DNA from 2 places in the Arthrobacter vasquezii genome. Region 2 is predicted to be linked to the other one. Evidence: predicted binding sites of a transcription regulator. Region 2 holds the regulator's gene; the other holds the start of a gene.
What was found. The regulator Rex, encoded in region 2, represses fermentation and respiration genes when NADH is low (regulators of the CRP and FNR family bind a similar motif). The targets are predictions, from matches to a motif close to CTTGTGAANNNNTTCACAAG.
Positions count from the first base shown of each region.

Region 1: the regulator Rex is predicted to act here: its motif matches at 2,559-2,578, upstream of rhaI (L-rhamnose isomerase).

Region 1 is NZ_JAROKN010000054.1:14,194-18,604, forward strand. It holds gene P4U43_RS14730 (Gfo/Idh/MocA family protein) at 1-848, opposite strand, end outside; gene P4U43_RS14735 (L-rhamnose mutarotase) at 946-1,287, opposite strand; gene P4U43_RS14740 (LacI family DNA-binding transcriptional regulator) at 1,443-2,441, opposite strand; gene rhaI (L-rhamnose isomerase) at 2,693-3,859, shown strand; partial or broken gene P4U43_RS14750 (class II aldolase/adducin family protein) at 3,862-4,411, shown strand, end outside.
Region 2 is NZ_JAROKN010000007.1:49,082-53,492, forward strand. It holds gene P4U43_RS04995 (TlpA family protein disulfide reductase) at 1-185, opposite strand, end outside; gene P4U43_RS05000 (histidine phosphatase family protein) at 272-937, opposite strand; gene P4U43_RS05005 (YceI family protein) at 1,140-1,691, shown strand; gene P4U43_RS05010 (hypothetical protein) at 1,805-2,473, shown strand; gene P4U43_RS05015 (redox-sensing transcriptional repressor Rex) at 2,499-3,209, opposite strand; gene P4U43_RS05020 (glutaredoxin family protein) at 3,352-3,621, opposite strand; gene P4U43_RS05025 (HAD family hydrolase) at 3,755-4,411, shown strand, end outside.

The DNA of each region.
Region 1 (4,411 bases), on a different contig from region 2:
GCCCACGACGCCGACCGTTCCGCACTGATGTGGCGGGCCGGCGTCAGCTTCCAGCTCGCGTGGTTGTGGCCATAGAGGTGCTCGAGCTCGATGGTGGCGTGCTCCGTGTCGATGCGGATCAGGCTCGACTCCCGCGGCGCGAGCACAGTGCTCAGAACCGACGCGACGGCGCCGCACTCGAAGACGACGACGCCGCACGAGGTGTCCTCGGTCTCCAACTCCCGGTCAAGCCGGAACAGCTGGCCGGACACCGAGCTCCACTCGCCGAGCAGGTAGGCGAGCAGGTCGATCTGGTGAATGCCGTGGCTCAGCGTGGTGCCGCCACCCTCGGTCTCCCACGTTCCGCGCCACGGCACGTCGAAGTACTCGGGACCGCGGTACCAGTGCGTGTGGCAGACAGCGGTCAGCGGCCTGCCCAGTTCACCCGACTGCAGCAGGTTCCGGATATGAGCGGCGGCCGTGCCGGTTCGCTGCTGAAAGACGACGGCCAGCTTGCGGTCTGCCGCCACCGCGTCCGACTGCATGGCGTCCACCTCTGCGAGGGAGAGCGCAGGTGGCTTTTCGGCGATGACGTGAGCACCGGCGTCGAACGCTGCTTTGGTCTGTTCCGCGTGTCCCGCCGGCGGAGTGCAGATATGCACGACGTCGACAGCCTCCTTGGCCAACAGCTCCTCCAGGGTGCCGTACCCGGCTGCGATTCCGTGCCGGGCGTTGAAGTCACGGACCCGCTCCTCGCTGGGGTCGGCTGAAGCAACCGCAGTGACGCCGTCGATCGCGGCAAGCGCCTCGGCATGGAGGTGCGCCACGGCGCCGGTGCCGAGGACGGCAGCGCGGAGGATGCGGGTCATTGGAGGGACCTTTCGAGTCAGGATCGCCGGTGCGTGGCACGTTCGTGGGGTCTTCCCGGCGAACCTGCCATTTTCCGGCTACTTTGCGGGCTGATGATCATTCGGCGTGGGCGTCGAGCTGGTCCTCGAGGTGAAAGACCTCCTCGATCCTCACAAATCCTTCGTCCGGCCGGCCGTCGAGCTCCACGAAGAACTCGCCCATCTCGGCCTGCCATCGGGCATTGACGTCGGTCTCGGCCATAGCGCGCTGGGCTGCGGCGAGGTCATCCGACTCGACGTACCCGATCAGGAGGCCATCCGGCCGGAGGAAGAGCGAGTAGTTGTTCCAGCCGGTGTCCTTGAGGGCGCGGAGCATGTCCGGCCAGACGGCGGCATGGCGCTCCTTGTACTCCTCAAGGCGGTCGGGCTTCACCTGCAACTGGAAGCAGACGCGTTCCATAGTTCTCCTCGTCGAGCGGGTATGAATCGTTTCATGGATGCTACCACTGCGACTTGCCAAGGAGCTCGCCTGCCCGCAACTTTTGCGCACCTACGGTGACTCAAACCGGCGTCGGACTCGCCGGAGCTGCACAAAAGTTCACGAAGGAGGAAGGGCTAGAGGGTGCTCCCCCGGCTGACCAGCTCGGGCTGGAAGATGACCTGCCGGCTTTCGGGTGAGGTCCGATCAATCGCTTCAAGCAACAGTTCGACGGCGGTGCGCCCCATCAGCTCCGTTGGCCGCCGCACTGTGGACAGCGGAACAACCGCAGACTGGGCGAAATCGATGTCGTCGTAGCCGATCAGCGCGAGGTCCTCCGGAATCCGCAACCCGCGGATAAGCAGCACAGCCTGCATCACGCCGATGGCCAGCAGATCGTTGGCGCAAAAAATGCCGTCCGGCAGGCCTTCCCTGCCGCGCTCCGCAAGGAGTTCACCGGCTGCACGCCCCGCCAGCACGGTCATTGCGGCGGCTTCCACTACCTCGAGCTCGGCATCCGGGTACTCCTCCACAGCCTGCTGCGCTCCGGCCAGACGGTCCGCCACCTGTTGGATGTCGGTGGACGCTCCGATGAACGCGATGCGCCGCCGCCCGCGCGAGAGCATGTGCTTCACCGCCATGTAACCGCCGGCGACATCATCCACTGACACTGAACTGACCCGGCGCTGCGGGTCCACCCGGTCCACCAAAACCACGGGCACGCCGTGAGCGCGCAGCTGTTCGAGCCGGGAATCGACGTTACCTACCGGCGAAATCAGGACACCCTTGACTCGCTGCTGCTCGAACACATCGAGATAGCGGCTTTCGCGGCCGGCGTCATGCCCACTATCCCCCAGCAGCACGGTGCTGTCCGACTCCGCCGCCCGGTCTTCGGCGGCGCGCGCCAGCGAAGAGAAGAACGGATTACTGACGTCGAGGACGATGAGCCCAATGGTGCGGCTGAGCCCGGCACGGAGCTGGCGAGCGGCATCATTGCGCACGAAGCCCAGTTCCGAGATGACGCTGAGCACCCGCTCACGGGTCTTTTCAGCTACGCGGTCCGGGTTGTTGAGCACGTTCGATACTGTGCCCACGGCAACCTGCGCCTGGTCGGCAACGTCTTTGATACTGACCATCCGGGCAGACCCTCGATTCCTGGAAGTGACGGGCTGTAGACAAGCGGTGGACGAAAATCTGCACTCTTCACGAGAATGCTTGACACCACTTATCGCCAAGGATACCTTTGAAACGTACTAATGAATCGATTCAATATCTGATTCATCTCCTGACCGTCACCGCCGCCTCCTTCAGGCCTAGTGAAAAGTCAGTGCAAAACAACGACGATGCGCGCGGGCTTGCAGCCGGCAGCTGTAAATGGAGAGAAGTAATGGTTGACCTGAGCCGCATAACGCCAACCCTGGAGAACCTCGCTATTGAGGTGCCGTCCTGGGCTTACGGCAATTCCGGAACCCGCTTCAAGGTATTTCAGACTCCCGGCACTCCGCGCACTGTGCAGGAGAAGATCGCCGACGCCGCCAAGGTTAACGAGCTGACCGGCCTTGCGCCCTCCGTTGCCTTGCACATTCCCTGGGACAAGGTGGAAAATTACGGCGCGCTTTCTGACTTTGCGCAGGGCCTCGGCATCACGCTGGGCACCATCAACAGCAACACGTTCCAGGATGACATCTACAAGTTCGGGTCCCTGACCCACAGCGACGCCGCCGTTCGCAACAAGGCCCTCGACCACATGTACGAGTGCATCGACGTCATGAACGTCACCGGTTCACAGGACCTGAAGATCTGGCTGGCTGACGGCACCAACTACCCCGGCCAGGGCGACATGCGCTCACGCCAGGACTGGCTGCATGATTCCCTGCAAAAGGTTTACGAGCGCCTCGGTGATGACCAGCGCATGGTTCTCGAGTACAAGTTCTTCGAACCGGCGTTCTACCACACCGACGTCCCTGACTGGGGAACTTCCTACGCCCACACCCTGGCCCTCGGTGAAAAGGCCATGGTCTGCCTCGACACGGGCCACCACGCTCCCGGCACCAACATCGAGTTCATCGTGGCGCAGCTGATCCGCCTCGGAAAGCTCGGATCCTTCGACTTCAACTCGCGCTTCTACGCGGATGATGACCTGATCGTGGGGGCAGCGGATCCGTTCCAGCTGTTCCGCATCATGTACGAGGTGGCTCGCGGCGGCGCCCTCGACCCGGCTGCCAACGTGGCGCTGATGCTGGACCAGTGCCACAACCTCGAAGAGAAGATCCCCGGCCAGATCCGCTCTGTCCTCAATGTGCAGGAGATGACGGCCCGCGCGCTGCTCGTTGACCGGGAGTCGTTGACCAAGGCGCAGGAAGCGGGCGACGTCCTCGGAGCCCATGCACTGTTCATGGACGCCTTCTACACCGACGTCCGTCCGGCACTCGCCCAGTGGCGTGAATCCCGCGGACTTCCCGCGGACCCCATGGCTGCCTACACGGCCAGCGGCTACCAGGAAATCATCAACGCTGACCGTGAGGGCGGACAGCAGGCAGGATGGGGCGCGTAACCATGACTAACCAAACCGTTCAGGACCTCATCAACCGCTCCAACCGGCTCGGTGCGGACAAACGCAACACGAACTACGCCGGCGGCAACACCTCGGCCAAGGGCAGCGACACCGACCCCGTCACCGGCGAGAACGTCGAGCTGTTGTGGGTAAAGGGCTCCGGCGGTGACCTCGGCACCCTTAAGGAACAGGGTCTGGCCGTACTCCGCCTCGACCGTCTCCGTGCCCTGACCAACGTCTACCCTGGCCTTGACCGCGAGGACGAGATGGTCGCGGCGTTCAATTACACCCTGCACGGCAAGGGCGGCGCGGCACCTTCCATCGATACCGCCATGCACGGCCTCGTCGACGCCGCACACGTTGACCACCTGCACCCGGACTCAGGCATCGCGATCGCCACGGCGGTCGACGGCGAAGCACTCACCGAAAAGATCTTCGGCGACAAGGTGGTGTGGGTGCCCTGGCGGCGCCCGGGCTTCCAGCTCGGCCTGGACATCGCCGCGATCAAGGCCGAAAACCCGCAGGCCGTAGGCACCATCCTTGGCGGGCACG
Region 2 (4,411 bases):
TTGTAGAGGGTCCCCTCGATCTGGACGGGTTCACCGCGTTCGGCAACGGCGTACTCGGTGACGGAACCGTCGCCGGCAATGTAATTCTTGTTGCTGCCCTCGGCCGCTTGCTGGGCCAGCGGGTCCTGTGCAGCACAGCCAGAAAGGACAACGACGGCGGCAATCGCCGACGCGGCAAGGCACATCAGTGCGCGGCCTGGCCGGCGGCGCGGGGCGGCTTCAGTTTGAGTCACAACGGCTTCCACGAGTTCTACAACGTGTAGTAATTGTATTACGCTCCCGGGATGTTCTTCGCGCGCGGCAATAGATCAGCACAGGGCTCCTCATACCGCACGCCAGTGAGCTGGTCGCCGTCGAAATAGAGGGAGGTTACGGAGCTCAACGTGCATTTACGCTGGCGCGGATCATGCCACAACCGCCGGTTCTCGGCTGCCAGCCGCGCAACCCAGATGGGCAGCTGATGGCTGACCATGATCGCCTCGGCGTCCTTGCCGCCGGAAGCTTCCAACGCCGCGCGCCGCGCATCATGGACAGCGGACATGACGCGCTCAACCTGGGCACTGTACGGCTCACCCCAGGATGGAGTGAACGGGTTTCGCAGGGACTTCCAGTGCCGGGGGTGCTTGATCTGCTGGGCGACCTGCGCCATCCCCTCGAACCGGTTCTCCGCCTCGATGATGCGCTCATCGGTTACAACGGTGAGGCCGAGCTCACGAGCTGTCGGTTCAGCGGTCTCCTGTGCGCGCGTGAGGGGTGAGGCGACGAGATGCACGATGTCGGCGCCGTCGTTCCTGCGCTCCGCAAAGTAGCCCGCAACCCGCTCGGCCATCTCACGACCGAGCTCTGACAGATGGAACTCGGGCAGGCGGCCATAGAGGATCCCGTCCGGGTTGTGGACTTCGCCGTGGCGCACGAGGTGAACGGTGGCTGAGGGCATGTCATCAAGTTTCGCATCCCTCGCGCCAGAGGGCTAAATCGGCCGGCGACTGGTTGTCGGAAGAGGCGGTAGAGAAAAATATTTGAAGATTGAAGCAATCTCTGGAATAAAAGATGCAAATGCATGTTTATTAGAGGTACACGCTCGTTCGGTCGCCTCGGCCGCACACCAACCCAAAGCACGACAGATCAGGAGAAACATCATGGCTATCCCCACCGGACTCACTCAGGGCACCTGGAACTTCGACGGCTCGCACAGCGAAGTGGGCTTCAGCGTCCGCCACGCCGGGATCAGCAAGGTACGCGGGAACTTCGACACCGTCGACGCCACCCTGCAGGTTGGATCCTCACTCGAGGATTCGCAGGTCACCGCAACCATCAAGACCGAATCCTTCAACTCGAACGATGAGAACCGCGACGCCCACGTTCGCGGCGGCGACTTCTTCGACGCTGAGCAGTTCCCCGAGATGACTTTCGTGTCCAAGCGGGTCGAAGGCGCCGGCGAGACCTACAAGCTGATCGGCGACCTGACCATCCGCGGGATCACCAAGGAAGTTTCCATCGATACCGAGTTCAACGGTGTTGCTGTTGACCCCTTCGGTGCCACCCGCGCTGGATTCTCCGGCCAAACGGTCATCTCCCGCAAGGAATTCGGCCTGACCTGGAACGCAGCTCTTGAGGCCGGCGGTGTTTTGGTGGGCGACAAGGTGACCATCAACCTTGACGCCGCTTTCGTGGCACCCTCGGCCAACTAGGCTCTTTGCTCACGAATCCCTTCGAGGGGGCGTGCCGGCTTTCCGGCACGCCCCCTCGTTTTTTCTGTCCTGAAAGCCCGACGGCGAAAGCTTGACGGCGGTACGCTGAGCGCATGAGTACGCCATCACACGATCCTTCAGAACGCGATCCGCACCAGCTCTCCGGAACTGAGTCACTCAATCCCAATGAGCCCGGACCAACACAGAACTCCGGTGCGGGCCTCTCCCCCGAACCGCAGAAACCTGCATCTCCATACTCCTACCAGTCGGCCCAGCCCGCAGGGTATGCCTACCCGAGTGCAGCCCGCATGCCGGAACAGGCGCGGCCGCCCCTCCCCAAGGAAGTCAATCTGGCTTTTTGGCTGATCATCGCCGCTGGGGTTCTCAACTTCATCACCACCCTGATGGGATCAGGCACCACGGGTGGGCCGGCGGGAGCGGCTGCAATCGGTGTCGGCATCGGGATCGTTGTCGGCATCCTTACCACCGGCGTATACGTACTGCTGGCCGTCTTCATCCGCAAGGGACACAACTGGGCACGCATAACCGCCACTGTTCTTGCGGGTATTTCGGTTCTGCTCATGATCATGAGTTGGGTGACGCTCGCCGCGCTGCAGGGCAACGCTGAAGTCCAGGCGCAGCTGGGTGGGGAAAGCCTGCAGCCAAGCGGATTCTCCATCGCGCTGAACGTGCTCGTGGTGCTGCTTGGCGTCGCCGGAGTTGTGCTGTGCTGGCTCAAGCCGTCCAACGCCTACTTCAAGCGGCAGCAAATCACGCACTAGCGCGCAGAAGCTTGCTGGACCGGCCCTACTGGGCCGCGCGGGCGCTGGAACCGGCATCAAGATCCGGATCCTGCGCCCGCTGTGCGTGGTAAGCGAGGATCTGCAGCTCCGTGGCCATGTCCACCTTGCGCAGCTGCACCCGGTCAGGAACCTGCAGCACTACCGGCGCGAAACTTAGGATGCTTGTCACCCCGGCCGCAACAAGTTCATCGCACAACTGCTGTGCAACGCCCGCTGGTACCGCGAGAACAGCCATATTGGCGCGCGTCCTGTGAAGCACGGTTGCCAGATCCTCCACTGGGCTGACGCGCAGCCAGCCGACCTCCGTACCGACGATCATCTGATCTGCGTCGAACAGCGCGACCACCTCGAAGCCCCGCGACTGGAACCCCGAGTACCCGGCGAGCGCACGCCCGAGGTTTCCGGCTCCGACGATGGCTACCCGCCAGTCCTGAGTCAGTCCCAGGGCTGTGGAGATCTGGCTGTTCAGGTACTGGACGTCGTAGCCGACACCCCGCGTGCCGTAGGAACCCAGGTAGGAGAGGTCCTTGCGGAGCATGGGCGAATTCACGCCCGCCGCGTCTGCCAGTTCCTCCGAAGACACTCGTTCAATCCCCTCCGCCAGAAGGGAGTTGAGGGCGCGCAGATAAATGGTCAGGCGGGCGAGCGATGCAGGCGGAATTTGCCTGCCCTGCTGATCGCTCGCGGCGGACCGTAATCCGGGAAGCTCCGACATGGTCACTGGTTCATCTCTCCGTTATTTGTTCGCCGGCGGCCTGAACTGCTCCGCCCGCCCGCCGGAGGATGACGGCGGGATAGTCCCACTTTAGGTCCCTGATGGAAGCCCTCAAAGTCAGGAGGGCGCTGAGCACAACGGCTCAGGTGAGTAGCCTGCGCAGGCGCGCTTCGTCGATTGTCCAGAAGTCCCGCTGGACCCCGTCGAGAAGCAGAACCGGCACCTCTTCCGAGAATCGTTCCAGCAGATCGGCGTGATCGGCAATCGACTCTTCCCGCCAAAGCACGCCCAGTTCGGCAGCCACGCGGCTCACTGTCTCCCGGGCGGCGTGACAGAGGTGGCAGTCCGGCCTCGTCACCAACACGAGGCCCGTGCTCCATTCCGCGACAGGCGGTTGGGTCTGCTGAGTCATGGTCCACAAGCTTACTGGCCGCGGGCTCCGTGCAGGTCGCCATTACGGAACGCCCTCGAAGCGTGAAAAATCGGCTGGTTGCTGTGGGTGTCCGCGGACACGCTGAACGCCAACCAGTGATTAGACTCGTGCTATGTCTGCAGCCAGCCTCCGACCCGCAGTCGAGCCCGGGTCTTCCACGGAGACTGTGCCTGCCGAATCTTCTCCGCTGGGCGGACCGGCCGGGGAAGCAGCATTTTTCGACGTCGACAACACGATGATGCGCGGCGCCAGTCTCTTCCATGTGGCGCGCAAGATGTACCAGCGGCGGGCTTTCACGCTTCGTTTTGCCGCAGGGCTGGCCTGGAAACAGCTGCGCTTCGTGATGCGCGGCGAGAACATGACCGACATCCATGCTGTCCGTGATGCCGCTCTTGCCTTCGCTATCGGCATTGCGCATGAAGATGTGCTGGCCCTTGGCGAAGAAGTCTATGACGAAATGATCGCGTCGAAGATCTGGCCGGGAGCGCGTGCCCTCGCGGAACAGCACCTCCGCAACGGGCGCCGCGTCTGGTTGGTCACGGGCACTCCCGTCGAAGTGGCCAGCGTGATCGCCAACCGGCTTGGGCTCACGGGTGCACTCGGCACTGTGGGAGAGGTCTCTGAGGGCTTCTACACAGGCAAGCTCGTGGGTGAGTTCCTCCACGGGCCGGCAAAGGCCACGGCCGTCAACGAACTTGCCGGGAAAGAGGGCCTGGACCTGTCCCGCTGCTGGGCGTACAGCGATTCCTACAACGATGTGCCACTGCTC